Regions from separate parts of the Mucilaginibacter sp. 320_HR genome, predicted to be linked through region 1. Evidence: riboswitches for the same ligand, from Rfam matches in the RefSeq annotation. Region 1 holds a riboswitch; each other region holds the start of a gene.
The links. A riboswitch is a leader RNA that binds a small molecule or an ion and turns the genes downstream of it on or off. The one in region 1 is predicted to bind S-adenosylmethionine.
Positions count from the first base shown of each region.

Region 2: linked by a shared signal. The riboswitch ahead of AC59GT_RS08210 (O-acetylhomoserine aminocarboxypropyltransferase/cysteine synthase family protein) and the one ahead of AC59GT_RS02355 (SusC/RagA family TonB-linked outer membrane protein) in region 1 are both predicted to bind S-adenosylmethionine.
Region 3: linked by a shared signal. The riboswitch ahead of AC59GT_RS19820 (peroxiredoxin) and the one ahead of AC59GT_RS02355 (SusC/RagA family TonB-linked outer membrane protein) in region 1 are both predicted to bind S-adenosylmethionine.

Region 1 is NZ_JCAWAI010000001.1:518,307-529,075, forward strand. It holds gene AC59GT_RS02315 (hypothetical protein) at 1-372, opposite strand, end outside; gene AC59GT_RS02320 (DUF4142 domain-containing protein) at 659-1,180, shown strand; gene AC59GT_RS02325 (cryptochrome/photolyase family protein) at 1,310-2,818, shown strand; gene AC59GT_RS02330 (GbsR/MarR family transcriptional regulator) at 2,888-3,394, shown strand; gene AC59GT_RS02335 (hypothetical protein) at 3,498-4,703, shown strand; gene AC59GT_RS02340 (glycerophosphodiester phosphodiesterase family protein) at 4,707-5,624, opposite strand; gene AC59GT_RS02345 (acetate/propionate family kinase) at 5,734-6,936, opposite strand; gene pta (phosphate acetyltransferase) at 6,951-9,044, opposite strand; SAM riboswitch class I at 9,322-9,427, shown strand; gene AC59GT_RS02355 (SusC/RagA family TonB-linked outer membrane protein) at 9,742-10,769, shown strand, end outside.
Region 2 is NZ_JCAWAI010000002.1:579,044-589,812, reverse strand. It holds gene AC59GT_RS08230 (competence/damage-inducible protein A) at 1-1,023, shown strand, start outside; gene AC59GT_RS08225 (dihydrolipoamide acetyltransferase family protein) at 1,069-2,511, shown strand; gene AC59GT_RS08220 (homoserine dehydrogenase) at 2,609-3,820, opposite strand; gene AC59GT_RS08215 (homoserine O-acetyltransferase family protein) at 3,820-4,875, opposite strand; gene AC59GT_RS08210 (O-acetylhomoserine aminocarboxypropyltransferase/cysteine synthase family protein) at 4,958-6,271, opposite strand; SAM riboswitch class I at 6,494-6,603, opposite strand; gene AC59GT_RS08205 (hypothetical protein) at 6,788-7,327, opposite strand; gene AC59GT_RS08200 (trans-sulfuration enzyme family protein) at 7,443-8,558, opposite strand; gene AC59GT_RS08195 (hypothetical protein) at 8,665-9,189, shown strand; gene mqnE (aminofutalosine synthase MqnE) at 9,464-10,657, shown strand; gene AC59GT_RS08185 (histidine phosphatase family protein) at 10,726-10,769, shown strand, end outside.
Region 3 is NZ_JCAWAI010000006.1:221,905-232,673, forward strand. It holds gene AC59GT_RS19800 (NADP-dependent isocitrate dehydrogenase) at 92-1,321, shown strand; gene AC59GT_RS19805 (type I phosphomannose isomerase catalytic subunit) at 1,547-2,527, shown strand; gene AC59GT_RS19810 (response regulator) at 2,595-3,029, opposite strand; gene AC59GT_RS19815 (PAS domain-containing sensor histidine kinase) at 3,046-4,530, opposite strand; SAM riboswitch class I at 4,971-5,085, shown strand; gene AC59GT_RS19820 (peroxiredoxin) at 5,244-5,879, shown strand; tRNA gene AC59GT_RS19825 (tRNA-Cys) at 5,893-5,963, shown strand; gene AC59GT_RS19830 (hypothetical protein) at 6,026-6,289, opposite strand; gene AC59GT_RS19835 (class I SAM-dependent methyltransferase) at 6,303-6,632, opposite strand; gene AC59GT_RS19840 (carbohydrate binding family 9 domain-containing protein) at 6,780-8,948, shown strand; gene AC59GT_RS19845 (cupin domain-containing protein) at 9,023-9,433, opposite strand; gene AC59GT_RS19850 (NAD(P)-dependent alcohol dehydrogenase) at 9,442-10,503, opposite strand; gene AC59GT_RS19855 (alpha/beta fold hydrolase) at 10,703-10,769, shown strand, end outside.

The sequences.
Region 1 (10,769 bases):
CCCTGCTTTCGGCTGATTCATTTCCTCGCTTTCTGTAAGCAATGATGCCATAAGCCCCGAAACGCCCACTGCTACTAATGCATTGCGGGCCTGTTTGTTCCCCGAAAAGCCCAGCAGCCATGGCGATGCAATAGCAAACAGGCTTACCGAAAGATCTACCGCCAGGTGTGCCTTAAATGGCAATACTTTATACACGCCCCATTCAGCTTTGGTTAAAGCAGAGTAGGCCAGTGCCCCACCGCCTAACAACCTGCTGAGTAAAGCAGCATTTTTTTCTTTTTTATAGGATGCTATCTCGGGAAGGAAGGGTACCAGTGCAGCATATGCATAATCTATAGCGCCGTGCGCTTGTCGTGAAATTGGCTTTTCCATATCTGTTTTCTATCTACAACATTCGTTTTACTTATTTAGTTTAACTGAAATGATAATTTATATCCTAAAAATTATACAATTGTGCTAAATCAGGTACGAAAAGCCGCGCCTGTGTGCTCATCTTACTCATGCCGTTAACGATTAACACGTTTTTTAGTCTGCATGTATAAACTGCTGTTTTGCAGAATGTTATTTAGTTTGACTGAACAAGTACGGGTATACTCAAAATAGGCATGGTGTACTGAATGGATACGGTTTTGTTTGATAAGGTGTAAAACGATCTAATATGAAAAAATTTACTTTAGGATTAATGATGCTACTAGGTAGTATTGTTTCTTTACAAAGCTGTAAAGATGAAGAGAACGATGGCATGCGTATTAGCAGCCAGGAGTTTACCACACAGGCTGCAAGCGGTAACATGCTGGAGATACAGGCCGGGCAGCTTGCTTTACAAAAAGCTAGCAATGCAGAAGTTAAGCAGTATGGTCAGCATATGGTGACAGACCACACCAAAGCTACCGACGAACTTAAAGCTACAGCAGCTCAAAACAATATTACTGTACCTACCCAGTTGACCGAAGCGCATCAGCAACAGCTAAACGCGCTGGCTCCCCTTTCAGGTGCCGAGTTTGACAAAGCCTTCGCTGCTTTAATGGTAAAATCGCACCAGGAGCAGGTTACTTTATTTGAAAAAGCCAGTACCTACGCAGATATAGGCGATTTCAGGGCCTTGGCTGCCGAAAAGCTGCCGACATTAAAGGAGCATTTAACCGAAGCAACTACGCTTAATGCTACGGTAAATAAGTAAAACACCCGGCTTTTAGTAGGTTGATGTGGAGAGGTTGCTTCAAATAAGAAGAGGCAACCTCTCTTTATTTGTTCTATCATTATGCATCGGCAACCTTAAACAAACCGCCGTCAGTAGTGTTCAAAAACTATGGAAAGTGTTACCCTTGTTTTCCCTCATCAGCTGTTTAAACATCATCCTGCAATTAGCAGCACCCGGCCGGTTTACCTGGTAGAAGAGGCGTTGTTTTTTAACCTGTACTCTTTTCACAAGAAAAAACTGGTGCTGCACCGCGCATCTATGAAGTGTTACCAGGATGCGCTGACTGCCAGGGGGATACTGGTGAACTACATTGCAGCTGACGACGAACATTGCGATGTTCGGAAGCTGGTTCCCTGGTTAGCAGAACAAGGTGTTAAAACTATACATTATGCTGCAACAGCAGACAATTGGCTGGAAAGGCGCCTGGCCAGGCAATGTGCCGGCAATAGCATTGAACTGGCCGAATACAAAAGCCCTGCGTGGTTGAACAGCCGGGCAGATGTTGATGAGTTTTTTGATAAGCAGAAAACTTATTTCCAAACCAATTTCTATGTAAACCAGCGAAAACAGCGGAACATACTGCTTGAAGATAATAACAAACCACTTGGCGGAAAATGGACTTACGATAGCGATAACCGCAAGCGTTTCCCGAAAACGGGAGTGGTGCCGCTATTGGATACACCAGCCAGTAACGACTATGTTAAAGAAGCTGCAGAAAGGGTAAATAAAAGCTACCCGGATAACCCCGGTACAACAGCATCTCCTTTTGGGAACCTTGGTGGTTTTTACCCCGTGGATCATGACCAAGCTGAAAAGTGGCTGACAGATTTTATGGACCAGCGCTTGTATAACTTTGGCATTTACGAAGATGCCATGGTTACAGGCGAAAGCTTCCTGTACCACTCTGTGCTATCGCCTTTGTTGAATACGGGGTTACTTACCCCTAACCAGGTAATTGATAAAGCCCTGCAAACGGCAAGCGAGCAGGAAATACCGTTGAACTCGCTTGAAGGGTTTATCAGGCAGATTATGGGGTGGAGGGAGTTTATACACCAGGTGTACGAACGAGAGCACGTTAAGCAGCGTACTACAAACTACTGGGGCTTTAGCCGTAAAATTCCGTACCAGTTCTGGACAGGTAACACCGGTATTGCACCTGTAGATAATGTTATAAAACGCGTGCTGAACACCGGCTACTCGCACCATATAGAACGTTTGATGGTGATGGGCAATTTTATGCTGCTTTGCGAGTTTGATCCCGACGAGGTGTACCGCTGGTTTATGGAAATGTATATAGACGCCTATGACTGGGTAATGGTGCCCAATACCTATGGCATGACGCAGTTCTCTGACGGAGGGCTGATGATGACCAAGCCCTACATCAGTGGAAGTAATTACCTGCTTAAAATGGGCGATTGGCCAAAAGGTGAGTGGCAGGAGACATGGGATGGCCTCTTTTGGCGGTTTATGCATGTACACCGAAAATTCTTTGCAAGCAATCCGCGGTTAGGTATGCTGGTGAAAACTTTTGACAAGATGCCCGACAACAAACGCGAACAGCATTTGGCTAATGCCGAAAAATTCCTGAACGTGCTTGATGAATGGAATGCTGCTTAACCACCTGCTATACTGTGGCTGTACTTTCAAAACATTTTGAAATTTGCGGAACATAGGTTATATTTGTAGATGCAGTTACCTGAAGCTAAAGGAAGATTTATAGAGGCCTGGGGCAAACTAGGTTCCGAATGGGGTATTAACCGTACTATGGCGCAGGTACACGCGCTGCTGCTGGTTACTCCCAATGAGCTTACCACCGAGGAGATAATGGAAGAACTGAAGATCTCCCGCGGTAATGCCAACATGACCCTGCGCGATTTGATCAGTTGGGGCTTGGTGGAAAAGCGCCACAAAGCCGGCGAGCGCAAAGAGTACTTTTATGCTGACAAAGATACCTGGAACATTGCACGCCAGGTAGCCAAAGAACGCCGTAAACGCGAGCTTGACCCCATTATAAAGCTGTTGAACGAACTAACCAAAGTTGAGGGCGACAGTAATGATCCTGCGTTTAAAACCTTTAACCAATCGGTGACCGACATTAATAAGCTTGCAAAAAATGTAGACAAAACATTAGAGACCATGCTTAAGGCGGACGAGAACTGGTTCTGGAAGTCTATCTTCAAGATTTTCAAGTAGGCTGCTGATTTCCTCGGGGCTGTTGCAATTGGTTTTCACACAATTTTTCTTGTTAATTCCAGTTTAATTTTATGTAAATTTAAACTACCAATTGTAAACGCCAATGTTTCGGCCTTCCAGGCATATTGTCTTGTGTTTCCTGATCTTCGGCCTGGCCTATAACAATGCCCGGGCTGATAACCAGCGCATTTGCTTTGAGTTTTACAATGGTACCTTCAACAGCGAAATAGATAAAGCCTTATTGGTTAATGTACCGCAGGTGCTATCGCAGCAATCGGTGAAATCATTTTACAATCAACTGAATGCCGGTAATTACAAACCCCTGGTTGATTCGTTAACCGCATACAAAACGAGGAATGAATTAAATGATTGGTTGTACTATCAGCTTGTACGCAAAACCGCCGAGCAGCTAAGCCCCAAAGCCGACAATTATGCCCGGTATACCCTATATAAGTGGTTCTTGATGACCCATTCGGGTTACGATGCCCGGCTGGCACTTACTAAGGATAAGGTTATCTTCTACGTACTAAATGACGAGGACATCACAGATATACCTTCGTTTAATGTCGATGGGGAAAAGTACATGTGCCTTAACTATCATGATTATGCCAAGGCAGACATTAACCAGGATCCTCCTGTACCTGTACCCGTAAAGGTTCCTGGCGCTACTAAATCTTTCTCCTACAAGGTTACCCGCATGCCTGATTTTAGCCCGGAAAGTTACGAGGAAAAGGAGCTGCAATTCACCTATAAACACAAAGCATACTACTTCAACATAAAGCTTAACCCGGAAGTGGGAAAGATTTTTATGAACTACCCGGGAGTAGATTTCGAAAGCTATTTTAACATACCAGTAAGCAAGGTAACCTATAGCTCGCTGATACCGATCCTCCGGAAAAATGTTTCAGGGATGAGCGCTGTAAAAGGGGTAGACTATTTGATGCACTTCACCCGCTACGCATTTTTATACGAGAACGACGAAGAAAACTACGGCCATGAAAAGCGCCTTTCGCCCGAGCAAACGCTTTCCTCGCAATACAGCGACTGCGACGACCGTGCCGCATTGTTCTTTTACCTCGTAAAGGAAATATACAATCTGCCTATGATAGCTATGCTTTATCCTACGCACATTACCATGGCGGTAGAGTTTGACAAGCCTGTTGGCGATCCCGTAGTATATAAAGGCAAAACCTACTCTGTTTGTGAGCCCACACCACAGCGTAAAGATCTGGCAATAGGCCAGCTTTCTTCCAAACTTAAAAACGAGGCGTACAAAGTAGTTTACGAATACACACCTGCCGGTCAGTAGGGTTTAGTTATTGACGTTAAACAGCGTAGGATCATCTGATATAATGCCGTCCACTTTGAGGGCTTTAAGCGCGTCTATTTCTTCTTTAGTATTTACTGTCCAGGGTAGTACTTTAATATTCTTTTCATGGCATTGCTTAACAAGGTCAGCATTTACTAGTTTATAAGCCGGGCTGTAAATAAATGGTGTGTAACCGAGGTCGGCTATGTTGGTTTCTAAGCTGTTCTTATTGGCGATAAGATAGGATGTACGCACTTGGGGGTAGCGCGCGTGAATAATCTGCAGCGTACGTTTGTCAAATGACTGAACAACCACGTATGGCGTTATTTTCTTTTGCTCTATTACATTCATTAGCAACTTTACAAATTCTTCCGGTACAGGGTTGTAGATATTGTCGCCTGCCGGAGAGCACTTTGTCTCGATGTTATAAAATACCTGCTTCTTGTGATTAGCCTTTAAATAGGTTTGTACCGAGTCAATGACATCCCCAAGCTTCGGAATATAGGTCTTTACCTTCCTCTGCTTCGGAAAATTGCTGTACAATTTAGAACCCACATCATATTTACTCAAATCAGCATAATTCATTTTATAAAGCACCAGCGATTTGGCTTGTTCGGGCGTGATCTCCTGGCCGTTAGGATCCAGCGTGAAAAGCGGATTAATAAACTCGTCGTGCGAAAGTACCACCTCGTTATCAGACGTAATGTGGGTGTCCATTTCCAGGCTGGTAACGCCCAGGTCTATGGCGTTCTTCATGGCGACAATGGTGTTTTCGGGCATGAGCGACCTGCCCCCACGGTGAGCCTCTGTATCAAACGCCGGGAACTCCGCGGGTTGCATAAGTAAGTTGCTGCTGATGGTAAATCCAGATAATGCAATCAGCGATAATCCTGCGATAAGATAAATTTTCCTGTTTTTCATTCGGCATGTTGTGTTCGCCAAAATTATAGCCGTAATGTTAGCACAGTATTAACAATAAGTACTGATGCGATTATTTACAATTCCCGCTTAAAAAATATAAAACGATAGATCAGGCGCCCATCAACAAGTCCTGGCATTGCCTGGCTATTTCCAGTTCTTCGTTTGTGGGGATCACGAGTACCCTTGTTTTTGCCTGGGGAGCACTAATGTCGCGAATACCGCTTTCTCTTAATTCATTTTTGGCAGTATCTATACCGATGCCCAGGTATTCCATATCTCGGCATACCAGCTCGCGTGCGAGCGCGTCGTTTTCGCCAACACCTGCTGTAAACACTATTGCATCCAGCCCGTTAAGAACGGCCGCATAAGCGCCAATGAATTTTTTGATACGATAGGCGTACATTTCATAAGCCAGCTTAGCCTCAACAATGCCCTGCCGGTAAAGCGCGCTTATATCGCGCATGTCGTTGTGGCCTGTTAAGCCAAGCATGCCGCTTTGCTTGTTCAGCAGATTTTTCAACTGTTCCGTAGTGTAGTTGTTTTGTTCGGTAAGGTATAACAGTACAGATGCATCTATACTACCGCTGCGTGTACCCATAATAAGGCCATCCAACGGCGTAAGCCCCATGCTGGTGTCAATACATTTACCAGCGTTTACTGCGGCCATGCTGCAACCATTGCCAAGGTGTATGGTAATTACTTTAGCATCCGGCTTGCTGAGGTAGTGTGCTGCCTCCCGGCTAACATATTGATGACTGATCCCGTGAAAGCCATAAACCCTTATGCCAAGCTCATGATAAAGCGTGTTAGGTATAGCATAACGAAATGCCTTCTCAGGAAGGGTTTGATGAAATGCGGTATCAAATACCGCCACTTGCGTAGCCGCTGGGAAAGTTTTTTCTGCTACCTTAATGCCTTCGTAATGGCCGGGATTATGCAGCGGTGCCATCGGAAACAAGGCCTGTATTCTGTCTTTTACTTCGGGGGTTATAACCGTCGTGTGCGTTAATGTTTCTCCGCCATGCACAATACGGTGGCCAACAACGTTGATGTCCGCTGCGCTTTGTACAACGGCAATGTCCGCTCTTGTCAATAGCTCTGCTACAGCCAGCATGCCTGCTTCATGGTCTGCAATTGGCTGCTCTATACGGATAACATCTTCCTTGTTATCAAGGCGGTATTTATGAGTTATCTGCGCGTCACTATGGCCTATCCGTTCTACAAGGCCGCTGCAAAGCGGTGTAACAGATCCCTGTATGAAGAGCTGGTATTTAATAGAGCTACTGCCCGAGTTAATCACAAAAATATTCATGTGCAAGAGTATAGTTAGCTATCCTGGCTTTGGATAGCAGTAATAATAACTGTATTAAAAACGTCGTCAACGGTGCAGCCACGGCTAAGGTCATTTACAGGCTTGTTCAACCCTTGCAACATTGGTCCAATTGCCAATGCGCCTGTTTCGCGTTGTACGGCTTTGTAGGTGTTATTACCGGTGTTCAGGTCAGGGAAGATGAGTACACTTGCTTGCCCGGCCACTTCAGACCCCGGCAGCTTTTGACGGCCTACTACAGGATCAACAGCCGCATCGTATTGTATTGGCCCTTCAACTTTCAGGTCCGGACGCTTCTCTCGTACGAGTTGTGTAGCCCTCCTTACCTTTTCTACGTCTTCGCCCGAGCCGGACGTGCCCGAAGAATAAGAAAGCAAAGCGACCCGCGGCTCGATACCAAACCTGGAACTATTATCTGCCGAAGAAACAGCTATTTCTGCAAGTTCTTCTGCGGTAGGGTCGGGGTTTACGGCACAGTCGCCAAATACCGAAACCCGGTCTGCCAGGCACATAAAGAATATAGATGATACCGTAGAAATACCCGGCTTGGTTTTGATGAACTGTAGCGCGGGCCGTATGGTGTGCTGCGTAGTGTGTACAGCACCTGATACCATTCCATCAGCATGGCCTTTATAAACCATCATGGTGCCAAAGTAAGATACATCCGTCATCAGGTCGCGTGCCATCTCTAGCGTTACGTTCTTACTTTTTCGAAGCTCATAAAGCGTTTGCACGTAGTCGTCATAAAAGGAGGAGTTAGCAGGTGATATGATATTAACCTGGCTTAAGTCTACATCTATACCCAGTCGCTTTACGGAGGCCGCTATTTCTCCCGGATCGCCCAGCAACGTGATATTTACCAATTGCTGGGAGATGAGCCTTGCAGTGGCTTGAAGAATACGGTCATCGTTACCCTCCGGCAAAACGATATTTTTGCGCTGCCGTTTCGCCCATTGTGTAAGCTGGTATTGGAACATGTGGGGTGTCATCGCGTCCGAGTGGAAGGTCACCAGCATTTTTTCCAGCGAAGGAACATCTACATACTTGTTAAATGTTTCTATGGCAAGCTGTATCTTCTTTGAATTGTCAGGCGTTATACGCGCCTTAACAGATGCGATGTTGTTGGTAGTCTCGAAAGTGCCGGAGTCTACGGTAAGTATCGGTACAACATTCTGCAATCCTTCTATCAGGCGCATTACGGGCTCCTCGGGTATACTGCCCGCTGTAAGTACAATGCCTGCAACCCTGGGGTAACTTGCAGACAAGTTGGCCTGCAGCGAACTGATAATAATATCGCCGCGGTCGCCCGGCGTTACTATCAATACGTTCTCCTTTAAATAATTTAAAAAGTTCGGCACCTGCATGGCGCCGGTTACAAAATGATCTACCTGGTTGGTAAGGTGTTCCCGCCCAAAGAGCAAACGTCCGTTCAAACGTTCAAAAATGTCGTTTACCGTAGGGTTTTCGAGTGTTTGCTCTGCAGGGATAACAGAAACCAGGATGTTCTCGGGCAGTTGCGCCATAAGCAGTTGCTTCACATCAGCGGTTTGGGTGGATTGCACCCTATTGGCCACCACGGCAAGCACCTGTATGTCGTGCGACTGGTAAGCACGCCAAAAATTGAGCGTGTCCTGTACAATCTCGGCAGTAGTTTTATTATCGCCAGATACCAGCAGTAAAACCGGTGCATTCAGGTTTTTGGCAATTAACCTGTTTGTTTCAAACTCAAATGCTGTAGCGGGGCCTGCAAAGTCGCTGCCTTCTACAACGGTGTAGTCATAGGCAGCTTCAAGTGTTTTAAACCTGCTGATGATTGCGTCCAGCATATCGCCTTGTCGCCCGTCCTTCAGGTGTTGCATTGCATCTTGCCTTGTAAACGCGTAGGTGTCTGCATATGCCTGCGGCAGTTGGAAGTGCGACAGGATGGTTTGTATATGGCTGTCCGGCTGTTCTTGCGGAGCAAGCGGTATTATAGGTTTAAAGTAACCTATTTTTTGTGCCCTGCCCAGCAGCATGGCTACCAGCCCAAGCGCAATAACTGACTTACCGCTATAGGGTTCAGCAGAGGCTATGTAAATGCTTTTAGTCAAAGTAAATAATGTATAGTTTTTACCAGGCAAAGGTAAAGCTAACTGCTTGCAAATACCTGTTGTAAATTAATAAATAAGGTGATTGAAGTCGCCTTTGTAAGTTGTCATAGCTAACAAGTAGCACAGCCTTATTGTTTATTGTGCAAGGGCGGGTGTTTACTTGGTTTGGTGGTAATTGGAAGCAATGCAAGCGAGATAATAATTTATTTTGAATAAAATCTATAAATTCTATAGTCTTTATATTTTATTTATATATTTGCAGCGAAATAGTTCTTTATAGTTATCAAGAAAGACCGAGGGAAAGGCCCTGTGACGTCTTAGCAACCTGTACAATAAGTATAAAGGTGCTAATTCCTGTCTGCCATTGGCAGAAGAGATAATGTTTACAATACATGCTTAGCTGTCAGGCTTATCAGTACACAATATCTCCCCGGTGCAATCTTGATGGCTAAAAAGCAATATTGTTAATGCTATATTATTATGAAAACACATTTTACATTGCGCTCGCTTTTTAATCACTCGCTATCTTCATCTGCATGTTTCATGCAAGGCATGCGTTGTTGCTGCTAATTTAATTTCCCATACAGCTGAGGCTTGCAGCCTCTTATTATTTAAACATCCTTTACAATAGCTTACTGCAGCGCAACTGCCTTATGGCTTTCGTACGGGCATTTTTTACCTTTTACAATTAATAGTCATGTCAAAACTTTACAAGCTATTGTTGGCGGCTCTACTGCCATTTTTATTGCTGCAAACTGCCCTTGCCCAAACGGCTAAGGTTAGCGGCGTTGTTACCGCCCGGTCAGACGGGCAACCGCTCCCCGGTGTTACGGTATCGGTACAGGGTTCTACCAACGGCACCCAGACCGATGTACAGGGCAGGTTTTCCCTTAATGCAAAACCAAATGATGTGCTGCGGGTGTCTTACCTAGGCTTCACCACGCAACAGATCACGGTAACACAAACCGACGCGCCGCTGCAAATAGTACTGGTAGAAGCCGCAAATTCATTAAACGAGGTGGTGGTAACCGCGCTTAACATCAGCAAAGACAAAAAGTCATTGGGTTACGCGGTGCAAAGCCTAAAATCGCGCGATATATCAGAAGCTAAAGAAAGCAACCTGGTAAACGCGCTTGCCGGTAAAGTTGCCGGTGTACAAGTAACCAACAGCCAGGGCGATATGGGATCATCACGTATAGTTATCCGGGGTGAAACATCTGTATCGGGTAATAATCAGCCACTGTTTGTGGTAGATGGGGTTATAGTAGATAACTCCCAGTTCCAGGGTGCAAACGGCTCAAGGGACTTCCCTAATGCAATCTCAGACCTCAACCCTGAGGATATAGAATCTATAAGCGTACTTAAAGGGCCTAACGCTGCTGCACTGTACGGGTATCGCGCAGCTGCAGGCGTTATTCTAATCAAAACTAAAACAGGTAAGGGTGCTAAAGGGCTCGGCATCACCATAAACTCTAATACCAGCTTTGCAACATTGAAGGTTTTCCCTGATTATCAAAACCAGTTTGGGCAGGGATCCAACGGAAAATTCAGCTACGTGGATGGCAAGGGCGGAGGCGTTAACGATGGTGTGGATGAAAGCTGGGGCCCTCCGTTGGATGGGCGATTGATCCCGCAATTCAATTCCAACGGTGTTGCGGTACCTTTTGTAGCGCACCCTAGTAACGTACGCGATTTTTTTAACACAGGTGTCACCCTAAACAATGG
Region 2 (10,769 bases), on a different contig from region 1:
ATTACCAAGAAGACTCTTGCCGAATATTTTAATGTAGTTATGGTGCAAAACGAAGCCGCGTTACAAAACGTACAACAAATCTTTGCCAAGTACAATCGCCCTTTGCTCGACGTGAACCGGAAACAGGCAGAAGTGCCGGCCAACTGCGAAGTTATTTTAAACAAGAATGGTACAGCTCCGGGAATGTGGTTTAATCACAACGAGAAAATTTACGTATCGATGCCGGGCGTTCCCTTCGAAATGAAGTACATGGTAGAAGAAGAGGTTATACCTAAGCTCAAGGACACCTTTAAACTACCTTTTATTATCCACAAGACCATTTTAACTGCTGGCGAAGGAGAATCGTTCCTGGCCGAGAAAATTGCTGATATAGAAGATGCTTTGCCCTCCAACATTAAACTTGCATACCTGCCAAAGTTAGGGCAGGTGAGGTTACGTTTGAGTGCCGACGGCAGCAACGAAGCATTACTACGTGCGCAAGTTGAAGAATATGCCGCAAAGATCATTGAACGTGTGAAGTATGCTGTGGTTGCAGATGAGGATGTTGCTTTGGAAAAAGCAATATTGAACCTGATGGCTGGTAAGGGACTGACGTTATCAACAGCGGAGAGCTGTACCGGAGGTTATATATCTCACTTGATAACACAACATGCAGGATCATCAGCGGTGTTTTTAGGCGGAGTTGTGTCTTATTCAAACACCTTGAAAGAACATATCTTAGGAGTCAAGAGTGAGACCTTACTGAGCTACGGCGCGGTAAGCGAACAAACCGTTACTGAAATGGCTGAAGGTGCTGTACGGAACTTTAAGTCCGATTACTCTGTTGCTGTAACAGGCATTGCCGGTCCTGATGGTGGCACTGACGATAAGCCAGTGGGTACCGTGTGGATAGCCGTTGCTAATGGTACAAAAACATCAGCAAAGAAATTCACATTCGGCAATAAGCGTATTCAAAACATTGAAAGAAGTGCTACAGCTGCATTTTCGATGTTGAATACTTTACTGCACGAAATTGAAGAATAATGTTATAAATTCTATAATTTTGACCACTTGAAGTAAAGTCTGCGTATGGCCAAATACCAATTATTACTGCCGAAAATGGGGGAAAGCGTTGCGGAAGCAACGGTAATCAAATGGACCAAAAGTCTTGGGGATTACATCGAGATTGATGAAGCAGTGATGGAAATTGCGACCGACAAGGTCGATTCTGAAGTGCCATCTCCTGTAGCGGGCAAACTTATTGAACAGCTTTACAAGGAAGATGATGTAGTACAGGTAGGTACAGCCATTGCCGTTATAGAAACCGATCCTGGCAATGAGATAGAACCGGGTTCGGCACAACAACTACCTGTTGCAGTTGATCCTTTGTCATCTACACCTCAGGAGACAAAAGCAGAGGACAATCCGGTAGTATCAAAGATACCCGGATTAAGTCAGCTTGAGACGAATAAGAGCAATGCTGCTGAAGCAGAAGTACCGAAAGCATCAGGCGGCAAGTTTGAAAATCGATTTTATTCTCCGCTAGTAAAAAGCATAGCAGTACAGGAAGGAATTAATACTGCCGAACTTGACAGTATACCAGGCACTGGCGCTGAAGGCCGCCTGACCAAAGATGATCTGCTTAAATATTTAGAACATAGAACGGCTGGTAGTTCACCCAAACCAGCTGCACTACCAAAGCCTGTCGAACAAGACACTCCAGCGCAAATACAAGAACCTGAGCAAGCTAAAGCAGCTGTCAAACAGCAAGCAGCGCCGGAAGCTGCAATACCGGCGTCTAAACCTGCTGTATCCGTTTCAGGTGGCGATGAAATAATAGAGATGGACCGTATGCGTAAATTGATAGCTGACCATATGGTTTACAGCAAGCATACTTCGCCACATGTAACCTCCTTTGTGGAAGTTGACGTTACGGAGTTAGTAGAGTGGCGCGATAAGGTAAAGGGGCCGTTTGAAAAACGTGAAGGACAAAAACTCACCCTAACACCAATTTTTATAGAAGCGGTAGTTAAAGCTATCATTGACATGCCGATGATCAATATTTCTGTAAGCGGAACACAGATCGTCAAGAAAAAGAATATCAACATCAGCATGGCTACAGCTTTGCCAAATGGGAATTTGATTGTACCAGTTATAAAAAGGGCTGATGAACTGAGTTTGCTTGGTCTGGCAAAATCGGTAAATGACCTTGCAAACCGTGCACGCATTGGCAAGCTTTTACCTGATGATGTGAAGGACGGCACATTCACCATAACCAATGTTGGTACTTTCGGGAATGTGATGGGTACGCCTATTATTAATCAACCGCAGGTAGCTATCCTAGCCGTTGGTGCTATTAAAAAGAAACCTGCCGTTATTGAAACACCACAAGGTGATGCAATTGGAATAAGACATATGATGTTCTTGTCCTTGTCTTACGACCACCGCGTTGTAGACGGAATGTTAGGTGGGAGGTTTGTCAGAAAAGTTGGGGATTACCTGGAGAAATGGGACATCAACCGAACGATATAGTTAATTAAATGTGATTTCTTTCTAAAAACAAAAGGCCCAATTTGGGCCTTTTGTTTTCAATCGTCCGGAGTATCTACTAAAAACTCCGTTTTCGCATTTATGCCGAGGCTAAGCTGACCCCTGTTAGCTGATCGGCAAAGGCTACGAATGCCTTGTTGTCTGATATACGCTGTTGATTGTCGATCAGTTTTTGCAAATTGATTTTTCCTGTGACAAACTTATAATCACCTGAATAAAAGCGCTCTTTTATATGAATAAATTCGAGCGCATTAACCAACTCTTCATCTTCATAACGTAAGTAGATGTTTAGTTCTACGTTGTTGGTAAAGTTTAAGTCGCGTACGGCTTTTGCTTTTTTGTATTCGTAGGCATAATCGTAACGCAATGCTGCAATGTCTGACAATACAGCCGAGCCGGTTGGATGCCCCCCTGCGCCTTTGCCGAAAAAGAATTGCTGATCGGCAAATGCAGCCTGTACAGTAACACCATTATATTCGTATTCCACGTTATAAAGGAACTCGCTTTCGGTAACAAATTTTGGCAATACAAACATTGCTACATGCCGTGCATCAAGCTCCTTAGCAACTGGTACGAGTTTAATCTTCAGGTTTTTTTCGCGGGCGTATTGGATATCGTTAGCAGAAAGGTTTTGTATCCCTATGTTAAGCACATCTTTAGGGTCTACAATCACACCATAAGCATGCGAAGCTGCAATAATGAGCTTGAATTTAGCATCAAAGCCACCAACGTCCATCGTTGGGTCCGTCTCTGCAAAGCCAAGGTCTTGTGCCTGCTTTAATGCCGAATCATAATCCAGGTTTTCCAAAAAACCCTTAGAAAGGATGTAATTAGATGATCCATTGAAAATGCCACTAATAGAGTGCAACAGTTCGTTGTCGTAGTATTCTTCAAGGTTGCGAATAATCGGTATACTACCGCAAACTGCACCTTCATAAAGCAGGGACGTACCATGCTTATGTTGAAGTTCAATAAGCTCGTTCAGGTAAGTAGCAATCATTTTCTTACTTGCAGAAACCACGTTCTTACCAGAGCTAAGTGCACGCGAAACAATTTCAAATGCTGCTTCGGTATCGTTTATCAACTCTACAATTGTATTTATCTCGGGGTTATTAAGTATCTCGTCACGGTCGGTTGTGAATAGCTCCTCCGGAAGTGTACGCTGTTTATTAGGATCTTTTATAGCGATCTTAACAATTTCGAGGTTGAGGTTTTTGGTACGGATAATATCATATAGTCCCTGGCCTACAACTCCGAAACCGAAGAGGCCAATATTTAATTTCTTACTCATTAAGCTATCTTTTGCAATTCTATTATTTTTCCTTTAACGTCCGTCTTAAAAAAAGACGTGATTATTTTTGTTAGTAGTTCTGTTTCAATTAAAAATCCATCGTGGCCATAAAAAGAATCCAGTTCAGCGAAAGCTGACTTTGGAATATGTCTGAATAGATATTGCTGCTCTTCTATAGGAAACAACATGTCCGTTTTGATGCCTATGACCAGAGTACGGGCTTTTATCAGGCTCAGCGCTTTCTCGACACTACCTCTGCCACGACCAACATTGTGCGAATCCATAGCTTTGGTAAGGTACCAGTAGCTATATGCATTAAAGCGATTCACAAGTTTTTGTCCCTGGTAGTTTTGATAAGATGATGCTTTAAAGTCACTTAAAAGCGTGCTATCCTCTTCCTGCTGGGTAATGTCGTAGGTTTTATAACCACGGTAGGATAGGAGTGCTATACTGCGAGCGGCTTTCAAGCCCTTAGCACCACCATCCGGCGCTCCGGCGTAGAAAGTACGATCAGCAGTGATTGCCAGGCGTTGAGATTCGTTAAAAGCAATACCCCAGGGTGAATGGCGCGCATTAGTGGCAATAAGTATCAAATTCTTAATACGTTCAGGCTCAATTATGCTCCACTCCATAGCTTGCTGCCCTCCAAGCGAACCGCCGATCAGTATCTCTATAGCTGATATTTCCAGGCAATCTGCAAGGAGTTGGTGCGCTCTCGCCAGATCTCGAGTGGTAAATTCAGGAAAAGCAAGGTAATAAGGCTGACCTGTTATCGGGTTTATAGTAAGCGGATTATCGGAGCCATAGGGTGAACCGATAATGTTTGCACACACTATAAAGTGCTCATCTGGATTAAAGTGGTCATTTTCTCCGAAGAGGCCGTTCCACCAGTCAAATACGTCAGAGTTTGCAGTTAAAGCGTGGCATACCCATATTACATTATCAGCTTTTTTGTTTAAAGTACCGTAGGTATGATAGCCTATTTGCAGACCCTTTAACTTGCGGCCATTTTCAAATTCAAATGTGCCTGTGTATTTAAAAGTTTGTAAACTCATTTCTTTTTTATCGTTACCGCGGGAGCAACTTATTTGGTTGCTCCCTGATAACATCACTTAAAAACTAAAAAAACTAAAATCGTTATGCGAGTTCAGGTTGCTCTATTTTAGCAAATGCCTGTTCAAAATCTGCCTTTATATCATCAATATGTTCTATTCCCACAGCTACCCTAAGCCCTGCCGGTGTTACACCAGCTGCGGCTTGCTCGGCTTCGCTTAGTTGCTGGTGAGTTGTAGCCGATGGCTGGATAATTAATGTTTTAGCATCGCCTACGTTGGCTAAGTGGCTTACAAGCTTAAGGTTGTCGATTACTTTGGAAGCAAGCTCTTTATTACCTTTGATTTCAAATGACAGTACGGCGCCAAAACCATTTTTAAGATATTTCTTTGCCAATGTGTGTTGAAGTGATGACTCCAGACCTGGGTAGTTGACTTTAGCAACCAGCGGATGTTGCTCCAGCCACTTAGCTAGTTCCAGTGCATTGTCTACGTGACGCTGCACACGTAAAGAAAGCGTCTCCAGCCCTTGTATATTAAGCCAGGCGTTAAAAGGGGATTGTGACGGACCGAAATCTCTCAATCCCTCTACGCGAGCTCTGATAATAAATTGTATGTTCCCAAAAGGACCATTAACACCAAATACATCAGCAAACACCAAACCATGATAACCTTCTGCAGGTTCGGTAAACTGCGGGAATTTACCATTACCCCAGTTGTAATTGCCGCCGTCGATTATAGCTCCGCCAATGCTGGTACCATGGCCATTCACCCATTTAGTGGTCGATTCTACAACCACGTGCGCCCCGTGCTGCAACGGGCGAAACAGGTACCCCCCCGCGCCGAATGTATTATCGACTATAAGTGGTAGCTCGTGTTTATTTGCCAACTTGCCAACCTCTTCAAAGTCGGGAATGTTAAATCCTGGGTTGCCGATGGTTTCTACGTAAATTGCTTTTGTTTTATCATCTATGTGCTTTTTTAAAGCCTCAGCAGTGTCGCTTTCGGCAAACCTAACCTCTATTCCAAGGCGCTTAAAAGCAACTTTAAATTGATTATAAGTGCCACCATAAAGAAAAGGAGAGGTAACAAAGTTATCACCAGCCTGTAATATGTTATTCAAAGCAATAAACTGCGCCGCCTGGCCCGAGGCTGTTGCCAGTGCAGCAACACCACCTTCTAAAGCTGCAATGCGTTTTTCAAACACATCAGTGGTGGGGTTCATCAAACGGCTATATATATTCCCAAATTCCTTTAAGGCAAAGAGGTTTGCACCATGCTCGGCACTGTTAAAAACGTACGATGTGGTCTGGTAAAGAGGGACAGCGCGAGCACCTGTAGTGGCATCAACTTCCTGTCCGGCATGTAGTTGTAAAGTTTCGAATTTTAAGCTTGACATGTTCTGTAGATTTTAAGGATTTTGTTGAAATATTACGATTGAGGCGCAGGATAAGGTATCCTGCTTTTCACGTTTCTTCAGAAATAAAAGGGACGTGTGTTTACCGGCTAGCAGCAGCAACACATATAAATACAGCCATTTATATGGTTGTATGCAGAACGGTTAACCGTTTGTGATTGCTTATTATTGTGCTGGAAGTGGATCGTACTTTTCATGATTAAAAATTTATATCCCCCGGGGTTATTTTCCGGGACAGGAATTGGCACCTTCTCCATTCCGGAGGGTTGCCAGCGGTTCTTTGAGCCTGATCTCTCGCCGCTTCTTTATAAACCAAAATCCTTTTGAGGGGAATTGATCAAGGTATCGCTACCAAATAATGTTCCAAATATATGGCGATATAATTTTACTATCCAAATAATATTTCAATTTTATTGTCATATCATAAATATTACTTACCTGTACATGCCTCAATGAGAATCAATTTTTAGCTACTGCCAGAAGTAGTAAACTAAATTGCTATCTTCTGAAAGCAAAATTATATACCACCCGCAGACCTACTATCACCCTGGTATAGTCTGGATCGGCCCGCAACTTTATTGCATCTGCCCTGAGGCTTATTTCGATGTTTTTCCTGTTGTTGATTGTAGGCTCGTAAGCTAACGCAAACGACGGGTAAACCCCTGCAACAACATCGTCACTGCCTGCCACAAAATACCCCATAGCTCCCAGCTTAAGGCTGATGCTATTTGTTATATAGTATTTTGCAGCTAATCCGGCGTACAAAATATCCGCTTTGCGGGTAATGTAAATGGCATTGTTAATTGTGTAGGTATGGTTTGTTTCAGCATTAAGTCGTTCGTACCCAATGGCGGGTACAAGCCCCAATTTATCGTTTAAACGAATACTGCCCTGAGCTATAGCGCCCCATCCAATTTTAAACCCTGCAGCTAAAGGCTGATTTACGCCTGCACCCAAGCCGAACGAGCTCTTCATTTGAGCGGATGCTACGGTATACATCAACACCGATAAAACACCAGTTATAATAGTAATTTTCATGCTTCAAACTTGTTTACTAAAAGTCAATCAGGTATTAACATGCTATAAACATTTGGTGAATTTGCGTTGTGTTGAATACATAAATAGCGCGTAGCAACTGTTTAACATACCGCCATTAACCTAAAGCTTGCTCCAGATCAGCAATAAGGTCATCTATATGCTCAAGTCCTGGGGATACTCTCAACAAGTTAAAAGGAGTCTTGGTATCAGGACCTTCAACGGATGCACGGTGTTCTATTAAGCTTTCCACACCACCAAGACTAGTAGCCTGGGTGAATAGTTTAAGGGTGTTTATTACCCTTCGCGCTTCTGGCTCGCCACCTTTAACCGTAAAGGAGAACATTGCGCCAAAAGCAGTCATTTGCCCTTTTGCTATTTCATGTTGGGGGTGTGATGGCAGGCCTGGGTATAGTACCTGTTCTACTTTAGGATGTTTTTCCAAATAAGCTGTAAGTAACTGCGCATTTGCAACATGCCCACGAACACGGTATGGCAGTGTTTTTATGCTGCGAGTAAGATAGTAACAATCCATAGGCGAGGGGATAGCGCCACCCATGGTTTGTACGTTGCGTATCTTCTCCCACCATTCATTCTTCTCTGCGGTAATCAGCGCTCCGCCCATCAAATCGCTGTGCCCACCAAAGTATTTCGTTGTAGAGTGCATTACCAAATCTGCGCCTAAAGCTAATGGCAGCTGGCAAACCGGCGTTGCAAAAGTATTGTCACAAACCACCTTAATGCCGTGTTCTTTAGCTATTGCAACAGCTTGTTTAATATCTGTAACCTTTAACAATGGGTTAGAGGGCGTCTCCAGCCATATAACACCTGTATTTGGCTTTATGTATGACCTTAAAACCCCTTGATCATTTACGTCAACGAAATCAAACTCCAATATCCCTGCAAAAAGTGTTTTAAGTTGATTACGAAGCCCATGATACATATCATCAGGGGCAATAATGTGGGTACTAGGTTCCAACGCCTGAAACACCGACATTCCCGCTGCGTTACCGGAAGAAAAAGCTGCAGCCTCTATACCGCCCTCCAGTTTCGCTAATACGTTCTCCAGTAAAGCACGGTTAGGGTTTGATGCACGGCTGTACATGTGCCCGCCCGGGTAACCGCCCTCCTGGCCGCGTTGAAAAGTCGTAGCCATTATAATAGGCTGTACTACAGCTTTTGATGTTTCATCTATATGGTTTCCTGCGTGTATCGCTATAGTTTCCAGATTCATATTCAACATTATTACTGCCGCCAAAATAAAAAGAAATATCCAGCAATGTTGTAGCGTTATTCATATCCACAACGTAATTACCTCAAGACATCAAACCCCTAAACTGATGAAATACCTTTACACAATTGTACTATTGACAATATTTAGCCTTTCTGCCTGCAAAAAGGAAGGTATTAACACAGATCTGGATCAAAGTCTCGAGGCATGGTCAGATTTTAAGTCCTCATCTAACAATACCTACTCTTATATTGCGTACTTCGGCTCCTGGACAGGTTTCCATGCAGAAACAAAGCTGACAGTTGTAAACGGTAAGGTAAATCTGCGCGAATATAAATCAGGTCATTACAAGCCAAATACAAATGAACTGGTGGTAGAAAATAGCTGGACAGAAAGCGGCGCTACATTAAACACCCACACCGACGGGCACCCATTACTCACCATAGATGAAGTGTATACCAAAGCTAAGCACGAATGGCTTAATGTCGACAAAAAGCAAAATGATATCTACTTCGAAGCTGAAAACAACGGTGTTATTTCATCCGCAGGCTATGTGCCAAAAAACTGTGCTGACGATTGTTTTACCGGTATTAAAATAAAAGAAATCAAGGTGTTTGTGAAAGAGATCAAGTAGCCATATAAGGACATTTTGCCGTTCCAAAACCTTCAATTTCCACACTTTTTAGTAGAAGAAAAATGGTTTGGGAGAAACGCTGCAAGGCGGCGCATTAAAATTATCTACTTTGGAAAAATACCAGGATTTGCTAGGTTCGATAAAGGTCACCCCGCGTGAGGTTATCCGATTTGGTAAACTGACCGTCATTTTAGATGTTCAAACACCAATGGCTTAAATTGACTTTGCCCCATACCCACGCTTTTTGCTACATTTGCCTAAATTATTTTGTTAAATGGAAGCACCAGAAGCCCTCCAGGTGTTGATAAACAACCCGCAGCTTTCACCCGAACTCAAGGCCATCGCTCAAAAGGTTCTTCAAAAAGAACGCATAACTTTTAACGAATGCGTACTGCTCTACGAAACAGCAGAACTTGGTTACCTCGGCGTTTTAGCCAACTACATACGCGAACAAAAACACGGCGATAAAACTTACTTTAACCGTAACTTCCACATCGAACCAACAAATTTGTGCGTATACGATTGTAAGTTTTGCTCTTACTCGCGACTGATTAAACAGCGTGGCGAAGGGTGGGAGTACACCATGGAAGAAATGCTGGACATTGTAAAGAAATACGATGATCAACCTGTTACAGAGGTACATATTGTGGGTGGCGTATTGCCTCAGTATGACGTTCCCTTTTATGCCGAACTATTTAGCCGGATCAAGGCGCATCGTCCCGAGTTGCATGTAAAGGCGCTTACTCCGGTAGAATATCACTATATATTCAAGAAAGCGAAGCTGGACTATGCTACCGGCATGAAGCTTATGAAGGATGCCGGGCTGGAATCAATGCCGGGCGGAGGAGCCGAAATATTTCACCCGGAGGTGCGTGACAAAATTGCCAAAGACAAGTGTACAGGCGACCAGTGGTTGGCCATACACGAGGAATGGCATAAGCTGGGGATGCGCTCAAACGCTACCATGCTTTACGGCCATATAGAAGAATACTGTCACAGGGTTGACCACATGGAGCGCCTGCGCGAGCTACAGGACCGTACCGGCGGATTTCAAACCTTTATACCGCTTAAGTTCCGTAATCAAGACAATCAGATGAGCAACGTGCCGGAATCCACAGTAGTGGAAGACCTGCGCAACTACGCCATAGCACGTATCTACCTGGACAATTTTGACCATGTAAAAGCTTACTGGGCTATGATCAGCCGGACAACGGCACAGCTTTCACTTAATTTTGGTGTGGATGATATTGATGGTACGCTGGATGATACCACCAAAATATACTCTATGGCAGGTGCGGAGGAACAACATCCTGCTATGAGTACCAGGCAATTGGTAGAGTTAATAAAAAATGCAGGACGGCACCCGATAGAACGGGATACGCTGTACAACGTAGTAACTGATTATAAAGATCATCAGTTTGAGGAACAGGAAAAACCCCGCTACTACAAACTGCCGGTAATCAATTAAGCTAAAAGCAGAATGAATAAAGCTTAAAGTGGAATAATTCTGAAGCTTGGCCTTCTGCATCTAACAAAATGATAAAGACGCTATACATAGTACGCCACGGACAAACCGAACT
Region 3 (10,769 bases), on a different contig from region 1:
TTGAAAATTATGTGAATTGGTTGAAAAACATCAAATGAAATTTTATGTAAGTTTGAAACCGTTTAATATGAAAAAATAACCCAAATCAGGTATGTCAAAAATTAAAGTAGAAAACCCGGTAGTTGAGCTGGACGGGGATGAAATGACCCGAATCATATGGAAGTTTATTAAAGATAAATTAATTGTTCCTTATCTTGATGTAGATATAAAGTACTATGACCTGGGTATTGAATACCGTGACGAAACTGATGATCAGGTAACTATAGATGCTGCTAACGCTATAAGGCAATATGGTGTGGGTATTAAATGCGCTACCATTACGCCAGATGAAGCGCGTGTAGAAGAATTTGGCTTGAAACAAATGTGGAAATCGCCTAACGGAACCATCCGTAACATACTTGATGGTACTGTTTTCCGCGAGCCTATTGTAATGAACAACGTACCGCGTTTGGTACCTAACTGGACAGCGCCTATTTGCATTGGCCGCCACGCTTTTGGCGACCAGTACCGCGCTACAGATTTTGTTACCAAAGGTAAAGGTAAGTTAACTGTAAAGTTCACGCCAGAGGATGGCGGCCCTGAGCAGTCTTTTGAAGTATTTAACTTTAAAGGTGACGGCGTAGCGCTTACCATGTATAACACCGACGAATCTATTATCGGTTTTGCTCACGCTTGCTTTAACCAGGCACTGATGAAAGGCTGGCCGTTATACCTGTCTACCAAAAACACCATCCTTAAAAAATATGATGGTCGTTTTAAAGACATCTTTGAAGAGATATATCAAAAAGACTACAAGCAAAAGTTTGCTGAAGCAGGTATTGTATACGAGCACCGCTTGATTGACGACATGGTTGCATCTGCCCTTAAATGGAATGGTAACTTTGTTTGGGCTTGTAAGAACTATGATGGCGACGTACAATCTGACACCGTTGCACAAGGTTTTGGCTCACTAGGGTTAATGACCTCTACACTGGTTACACCAGACGGAACCGTTATGGAAGCTGAAGCAGCACATGGTACCGTTACCCGCCACTACCGCGAGCACCAGGCTGGCCGCCCAACATCTACCAACCCAATCGCGTCTATATTTGCATGGACCCGTGGTTTAGAGTTCCGCGGTAAACTGGACGGTAACCAGGAACTGATTGATTTTTGCCACGCTTTAGAAGAGGTTTGTATAGAAACCGTAGAAAGTGGCAAAATGACCAAGGATTTGGCTATTACCATTAAACCAAAGGTTGAGCACGGTACCGATTACCTGTACACCGAGGAGTTTTTGGAAGCCATTGACGAAAACTTAAAAAAGAAGTTGGGTAAGTAATACTTAACAATATAATAAAAGCCCATTCTGATCAGGATGGGCTTTTTTATTGATTGTGCTTTTATTCAGTTGGTACCGAAAGCCTCCGTACGTTTACATCAGCAGCTATAAAACGTTTCAATAAAAGTTTGGTTAGCGTAACAGCAACGCTTATTTTAGCCGCACAAACTAAGGCAATACCTGTACTTAGTTTTTTGTTGATTTACCTTTCTAAAACATCATATCATGTCTGCATTGTATCCGTTAAAATTTAAGACCATATTTAAAGATAAAATATGGGGAGGCCATAAAATTGAAACTTACCTGCATAAAAATATAGGCGACCTGCCTAATTGCGGCGAAACCTGGGAAATATCGGGGGTAAGTTCAGACGTCTCTGTTGTGGAAAGCGGCGCGCTGCAAGGCCAGTCATTAGATAAACTGCTGCAACAATACAAAGCAGAGCTGGTAGGAGAGAAGGTATATAACCACTTTGGTGATACATTTCCGCTGCTGGTAAAGTTTATTGATGCCAATGATGACCTGTCTGTACAGGTACACCCAAATGACGAATTGGCCAAGAAACGCCACAATTCCTTTGGGAAAACAGAGATGTGGTACGTTATAGAGGCCGACCCGGGCTCCTCACTTATCGCGGGTTTTAACCGCGAAATGACGGAACAGGAATACGTTGAAGCACTTAATAGCGGGCATATTATGGATATACTGAACCGTGAAGATGTAAGCGCGGGAGATGTGTTCTTTTTACCTGCCGGCCGTGTGCACACAATAGGTAAAGGCCTGCTTATTGCCGAAATACAGCAAACATCAGACATTACTTACCGCATATACGATTTTGATCGCGTAGATGATAAAGGGCAAAAACGTGAGCTGCACACCCAGGAAGCACTTGCTGCAATAGATTACAAGCATTATCCCGAATATAAAACGCAATATACCCCTGAGCAGAACGAGACCGTTGAACTGGTGAAGTGCCCGTACTTTACCACCAATGTTCTTGACTTTACGCACGCTACCACGAAGGACTATTCAAACCTCGATTCTTTTGTGATACATGTTTGCGTTGAAGGTGAATACACCATTAAGCATAACAGCGAAGCCTACAATGTAAAAATGGGCGAGTGTATTTTATTGCCTAAAACCATTAACAACGTAGCATTAGAAACTACTGCAGGATTCAAAATACTAGAAAGCTATATTGAGTAGATAGTAATATACTTCTAAAATGTTATTTAAGGAAGACGCGGTAATTCGCGTCTTTTTTATTGAGATACTAACCTATTTGCTGAAAGCCGAAACCGGGATCTATGGAGTTGAAGATGTCCTTCATGTAAGCCTCGTCTATAGGCTTAAGGATGTAATCTTTAATTACAGAATTATTTTTTGCACGAATAATATCATCTATGTCAATTGATGAGCTGATAGCGTAAACCGGGATTTTTTTGCCCAAACGAGCTTTAATTTCCTCGTAGTTGCAGGTAAATTCCCAGCCGTTCATTACCGGCATGTTAATGTCGACAAATATTACGTCGGGTAAAGTGTGGGTGTTAACGGGGTCTTTCAGGTAGTCAATAGCTTCTTTGCCATTGCTAAAATCAAGCGTATCAGCGTGTATACCCTTAATTTGCACCAGCTTTTTAAAGCCGTAAACAAAAATTTCATCGTCATCAATAATACAGGCAGTCATTCTTTTTCTTTCATCACTCATTATACAGTAGTATCTTTTACGATAACTTTACTGTAAATTTAGTGCCAACATCAACGGTACTCTCTACGTCTATACTCCCGCCCAGTGCTTCTACCTGGTTGCGTGTCATGAAAAGGCCTATGCCTTTGGCATCTTTATTATTATGGAAGGTGCGGTACATACCAAATAATTGGTCGCCGTAGCGCTGCATATCTATACCCACACCATTATCTTCAAAAACGAGGTAGATGTGTTCTTGCTCTTTGTAAGTATAACAGGTAATAACCGGTTGCCGCTGCAGGTGGCGGTACTTAATTGCATTGGTAAGTAAATTTTGGAAGATGCTTTCCAGATAGGCGGGTATATAGCTTATCTCTTGCGCGCCGCTAAAATCAGTGTTAAGTTGTACGTTCGTAGCCTTTATGTTAGTGTCCAAAGCCGCCACAACATTGTTAAAGATGTTTTGGAAGGCTACCGTTTTACGCTCTTTGCCTATCTCCGATTGTATTTTGACGATCTCATCCAAATGACCCATGGTAGCGGTCAGGCTGTGGCTGATGGTTTTTATATGTGAAAAAATCTCTTCCTTATCTGCTTCGGCTGTGCTTTCTTCAAAAAGGTTAACCATGAATTTGAGATTGCCCGCATGCGAACGAAGGTTGTGCGAAACAATGTAGGCGAAGTTTTGCAAACGTTTATTTTGATCGTCCAGCAGGTTGATAGACGATTGCATACTTAAGCCTCGTCGTTTAATTATATCAATGTCCTGGAAAATGCCACGCACCTTGACGCATTTGCCATCATCGTCAATTATCGGCTCACCTTTTGCCCTAACCCAAATAACGTTATTTTTAGCCGTGCGAAACAGCATCTCTTGATCGTAAGGTTTGCAGTGTTTTATAGCATCGTCAATCGCCTTGGTAATTACAGGCTGGTACTGTGGTTCAAAAAAGCTGATTGCCTCGTCAAAGGTCATATTAACGTCGCCGTATAGCTGATATATTTCAAATATTTCGGGAGACATATAAAGGCTCATTGTTGATACATCTATTTCCCAACCGCCAATTCTGGCAATGCGGCTGGTTTCAGAGTACAAGAACTCTGCTTTTTTAGCTTTTAACTCGGTAAGTTTGTGATGGTCAATGTAGCTGAGTACTCCGTATATAAACCTGCCGTCGTCGCCATCGTACTTCAAAGCCGTACTTTCAAACCACTGGTACCCCCGGTGCCTTGTAAGCAAACGGACTTGTGCTACGGGCGCAGGCCCCGGCCCCGAATAATGGGTGGCCTTTATAAAGGCAGCCTTGTCCTCGTGGTAAAGAAGATTGTCGTAAAAGTTTTTGTAGGAGCACTCTATATCGCCGGGTTTGTAGCCAAGTAAAGTGTAAAACCCGGCAGACCACCGCGCCTTTTGCGTAACCTGATCATACTGCCAGATACCGGTGTTTACATTGTTTATTAAACGGGCAAGGCGTGCAGCACTTTCTTCAGAAAAATTATCTGTTACCGTATTGCTCATCATTTAACCCGTTTCTTCTCTTTTATTAAATACCTTATTAAACATATAGGTACAATTTTGGTACCTGTACAACGCTGTTGTTTAATAATTGTCTATATTTTTAATTTATTTAACTTTTGGTAGATAATATTTCCTTGCTAATGTATAAATTAATTCGCAGCATTATTTCATATTTAACATTATACCTACAGTTATATTTAAAAGTATTAAATTATTACTGCGTTATACGTCGTAACACGTAAAAGAGTTGTGGCATCAATAACTGTCATGATATGGACCTTAGCAAAAGGAATTAATTGTTATTCATTATTTCACCAAATGTTGTGAGAATAAATTTTTTATTTGTTTGTCAGGCACTTAGATGAAAAAAGTATAAAATTTATAAAGTCTATAGGAATTATAGATTTTATATCTATATTTGTATCGATATCGTTCTTTAAATATACTTATCCAGAAAGACAGAGGGAAAGGCCCTATGATGTCTTAGCAACCTGTACCGGTATTATACCAGTGTAAGGTGCTAATTCCTGCTCCGAACTAAACGGGGACAGATAAGCTGATTTAACAGAAAACAGAACGTTTGTAAAAGCGTCCTTTTGGCTTGTATTTAGCGCCTCATCAACACTCTTCCGGGATAATTTTATTGGTTAAACGTTTGCAATTTGCATAGCTTTATTGCAGCAAACCGATACTTAAAACTTAATAAAATTAAAAACATGAGCTTACGCATTGGCGACGACGCCCCAAATTTTAAAGCAAAAACATCAAACGGAGAGATAGATTTCTACGAATACCTGGGCGACAGCTGGGGTGTGCTGTTCTCGCACCCGGCGGATTATACGCCTGTTTGTACAACTGAACTTGGTAAAACCGCATCGTTAAAAGATGAGTTTGACAAGCGCAATGTAAAGGTGATAGCATTGAGTACAGACAACGTGGAATCGCACAAAGGGTGGATAAACGACATAAACGAAACCCAGGGCGTTGAGGTTACATTTCCTATAATAGGAGATGAGAGCAGAGAGATATCACAGGCATATGATATGATACACCCAAACGCTTCTCTTACCGCAACAGTACGCTCGCTGTTTGTAATAGGGCCTGATAAAAAGATAAAGCTGATCATCAGCTACCCGGCATCAACAGGACGTAATTTCCAGGAGATTTTAAGGGTAATCGATTCGCTGCAGCTGACCGCGTACCACAGCGTTGCAACTCCGGCCGATTGGAATGACGGTGAAGATGTGGTAGTGCTGCCATCCATAAAAACAGAAGACATACCGGCTAAGTTCCCTAAGGGGCATAAGGTGATAAAACCTTATCTCAGGACAACTCCGCAGCCTAACAAATAAGGCTGAAAGATAAAGTCGTGTGGCCGAGAGGATAGGTGAGGGTCTGCAAAACCTTATACGGTAGTTCGAATCTACCCACGACGTCTGATTTAAAGTGTTCTTATAGTTTTCAGGAGCGACCAGCTGAAGAGCCGGTCGCTTTTTTATTAAAGTTTATGCACGCACCAGGTAGTCATGCAACGGAGGTTTTGCACGTTGGTGGTTTTTATGGGCTCAAACAACTCACCGTTTAACTCACGGGTATAGTTCAGCAATATCTGGTGGTTTACCAGGAACCTTTCTGATCCGTCAGGAAGAAGGTAGTGGTTGTTGCCCAAAGGCAAGACTTTATCTTCAATACCTATGTCAGAGGCCAGGCGGGCAAAGAAATAACCACCCGGTTTAAGCACCCGCCACATGGAGGTGACCATCGCATCAAAGTGTTCAATTTTTTGAGCAAAGTGCAGTACTGCTGATGACCAAGTCGAAAGATGCACCAGCAAAGGGCAGGTCTTCCGCAGGTGCTACCAAAAAGTTTGCTGAAGGCAGCTTTGGTGCAAGCACCGCAGCCATATCGCGCACCTGTGCCACCGCATCGGGGTTAGGGTCTACTCCAAATAGGTTATAACCATTCTGCAGGAAATAGACCAGATTACGGCCACCGCCGCAACCTGAATCTAATATGGTTTGACAATTGCTAAAGGTGCCTTTTAACAGCTGATCGAACAGGTAAATATCGATATTGCCAAACTGTTGTTGTAGGGTGTCTTGCATGCGCTAAATATAGGGATAACAAGATTGCAGGTTACACAATAGGCTTTAAACTTCTTGATCATTTTTAAAAAGAAAGCTTATTTTCCTTAAAATTATCAATATACTTGTTACCGAGTACCCCGATCATCCAAATACCAATAAGCCCCTGTGTCTACACTAAAATTTACGTTGCTGCTAGGCTGCTGCCTGCTTGCATTAACTTCTTATGCACAGAAGAAAAACATCAATTATCGTTACCAGATACACCGCAGCGCATCTAAAATTAAGATAGATGGCCTGTTGGATGAGCCAGGCTGGCAATCTGCTGACACCACCAGCGACTTTGCTATGGTATTGCCAATGGATACCAGCCGGGCCAATGTACGCACCACCGTGCGGATGACCTATGACGATGATAACCTTTACATATCTGCCGTTTGTTATCAGCCTACATCGGGGTATATGGTGGAGTCGCTGAAGCGTGACTTTAACTTTGGTAAGAACGACAACTTTATTTTCTTTCTCGACCCTTTTGATGCCCGTACAGATGGTTTTAGCTTTGGCGCCAATGCAGCCGGTGCACAATGGGATGGAACTATGTATGAAGGCAGTAAGGTAGACCTGAGTTGGGACAACAAGTGGTATTCTGTAGTGAAGAACTACCCGGACCGGTACGTTTTTGAGGCGGCTATTCCTTTTAAGACCATCAGATACAAAAAAGGCATTCGCGAATGGGGGGTAAACTTCAGTCGTAACGATCTGAAGACAACCGAAAAGTCGGCATGGGCACCGGTTCCTCGGCAGTTCCCTACGGCTTCGCTTGCTTACACCGGCACCATTGTTTGGGACAAAGCGCCTCCGGTGGCCAACAGCAATATCTCGGTGATACCTTACGCGCTTGCCGGTGTCACAAAAGATTATACCAATCACACAGGCACTGATTGGCGTAAGGACGTTGGCGGTGACGTGAAGATCGGCCTGACCTCATCGCTCAATCTTGACCTAACGGTTAATCCGGATTTCTCCCAGGTAGATGTAGACCAGCAGGTAATTAATCTTAACCGCTACGAGTTGTTCTTTCCGGAGAAGCGACAGTTCTTCCTGGAAAACGGCGACCTGTTCGCCAACTTCGGCTATTCAGACATCCGCCCGTTCTTTTCGCGCCGGATAGGGCTCAACGCACCTATACGTGCCGGCGGCCGTATGACGGGTAAGATTGATAAAAACTGGCGCGTAGGTGTGATGGATGTGCAAACAGGGCAGTCCGGTGGGGGACACCTGCCGGCGCAAAACTTTGGGATTGTTACCCTGCAGCGGCGGGTTTTCTCCCGCTCTAACATCGGGATAATGTTTGTTAATAAGGATGGTACAGGCAGCGCGCCTAACCCAGGCAACACTTCGCCTGCTTATAACCGCAACCTGGGTGTAGAGTATAACCTCGCCTCATCAAACAACCTGTGGACAGGTAAGCTGCTTGGTTTAAAATCGTTCACGCCCGGTATAAAGGGTCACGATTATGTGCAGGCCGCGCACCTGCAATACCTAAGCAAATACTGGACGTTATACCTGCAGGAGCAGTACGTAGGGCGCAATTACAATGCCGAGGTGGGCTACGTACCCCGTAATGGCTACAACAAGCTTAACCCCTTGCTGCTGCATAACTTTTTTCCTAAAAGTGGTGTAGTGCTGTCGCACGGCGTGCAGCTATCGTCAAACTACTTTTTTGACGAGCATTATAAACGTACCGATAACGAAAGCATCCTGAGCTATATAGTTACTTTCCGAAATCGTAGCGTGCTCACCTTTTCAGGTCTGGATACTTACGTAAAGCTGCTTCGGCCGTTCGATCCTACGAACACCGGCAAACCGATGCTGCCCGTTGGTTTTGAGAACCACTGGAACACCGGCGATGTGCAGTACGCTTCCAAGCCGCAAAGCCTGTTCACCTACCTGGCCGAAGCTTCGTACGGCGGGTATTATGATGATGGTACCCGGTTAGCTTTGATAGGGCAAATAGGTTACCGATTCCAGCCGTTTGTAAACCTGTCGTTGAATTTGGCTTTTAATGACCTGCGCTTGCCGCAGCCTTACGGCCATAATAAATTCTGGCTGATCGGTCCCCGCGCGGATGTCACCCTTACTAATACGCTGTACTTTACCACCTATGTACAGTATAACGAGCAGGCTAATAACATGAACATCAATACCCGCCTGCAATGGCGCTACAAGCCTGCGTCAGACTTCTTTGTTGTTTATGGCGATAACTCCATTCCTTCACCATTTATGGCCAAGAACCGCCAACTGGTAATAAAGTGGACGTATTGGTGGAATATATAAGTGGGTCTTAAATAATAAAGCGGTTGCAAATTGACGACAGCCAATTTTTAACCGCTCTCAGCTAAATCTATTTTTTATTCAGCAGCGTTGTACTGCTCATCTGTCACCGGGTCCAGCCAGTTCACTATACCTTTTTCTGTGTTGATGCCTATAGCCGTATGGATCATTATCGAATCCGGCGATGCACCGTGCCAGTGTTTAATACCTGGCAATACGTTAATAGCACTGCCAGCTTCAATTTTTTGGATAGGCGAACCCTCTTCCTGGTAGTAGCAGACACCTTCTTTTACAAGTAGTATCTGGTTGCTGCCGTGCGTATGCCAGTTGTTGCGGGTGCCGGGTTCAAAAAGTACATCGCTTACGATGCAGTTAGTGTTATCGTCTGGTGCTACAAACGGCTTTAGCCAGGCGCGGCCGGTAAAGTAATCTGCAGGAGCCGGCTTATAACCTTCGGCTTGCATTTCTTCATCGGTGTAATGTTCCATGGTCGTTATTAGTTGTTGTTTTTTAGTGACGCCATATCAATCACAAAACGATATTTTACGTCACCCTTCAGCAAACGTTCGTAAGCTTCGTTGATCTCCTGTATGTTGATCATCTCGATATCGGCAGTGATGTTGTGTTCTCCGCAGAAATCAAGCATTTCCTGTGTTTCGGCAATGCCGCCGATCATTGATCCTGCAAAGCTCCTGCGTTTAGGTATAAGGCTGAAGGCAGCTACAGGCAGCGGCAGTTCCGGCGCGCCGACCAACGCTAAAGATCCATCTACCCGCAGTAAATTCAGGTACGCGTTTATGTCGTGCTCGGCAGATACCGCATCTAAAATAAAGTGAAGCTTGCCGCGGTAAGCTGCCATTTGCTCTGCATCTTTAGATAGCACCACTTCATCGGCTCCCAGCCTTTTAGCTTCGGTAAACTTAGATTCGGATGTGGTAAATGCCACCACCTGCGCACCCATTGCTTTTGCAATTTTGATGGCCATATGGCCTAAACCGCCAATACCTACAACGCCCACTTTTTGACCCGGACCTACCTTCCAGTGGTGAAGCGGGGAATAGGTTGTAATACCGGCGCACAGCAAAGGCGCGGCTGCTGCTGCATCAAGGTTGTCAGGTATGCGCAATACATAGTTCTCATCTACTACAACACTTTCAGAGTAGCCGCCAAACGTACGGCCACCCAGGTGTTTGTCGGGGTCGTTATAGGTTCCGGTCATACCAGGTTCGCAATATTGTTCCAGACCTTCTTTACAGTATTCACATTCGCGGCACGAATCTACCATACAGCCCACACCAACCAGGTCGCCTGTTTTAAATTTACTTACATGGTCGCCCACGCGCACAACTTTCCCAACTATTTCATGGCCTGGTACACAAGGGTAAACGGTACCATGCCATTCGTTCCTCGCGGTATGCAGGTCGGAGTGGCAAACACCGCAGAACAGGATATCTATCTCTACGTCATGCGGTGTAGGTACCCTGCGGTTGATGTTTAGTTGATTTAGAGGAGCTTCGGCTGCCTCGGTGCCAAATGCTTTAATGTTAGTTGTTTCCATTGGTTATTTAATTTCTCAAAAAGACACAAGTATAGTTGTAAGGTAGTCCTCCTTAATACGCTTTAATACCAAGCTTGCTTAGTGTTAAATTGTTTCAATTTTTGTTTGAGAGATGAATTCTTAATAGTGAAATATTTAATTAGAAGTTAAACATTCTTGAGCTAATGCTGTTCGCTTATCAGATCAATACGCTTATATCATGCCTTTAATCGTCCTTGCTTTCCTGTTAACTCAGCTGTTTACTGCCTTCCTTATTTGGTTAGAAG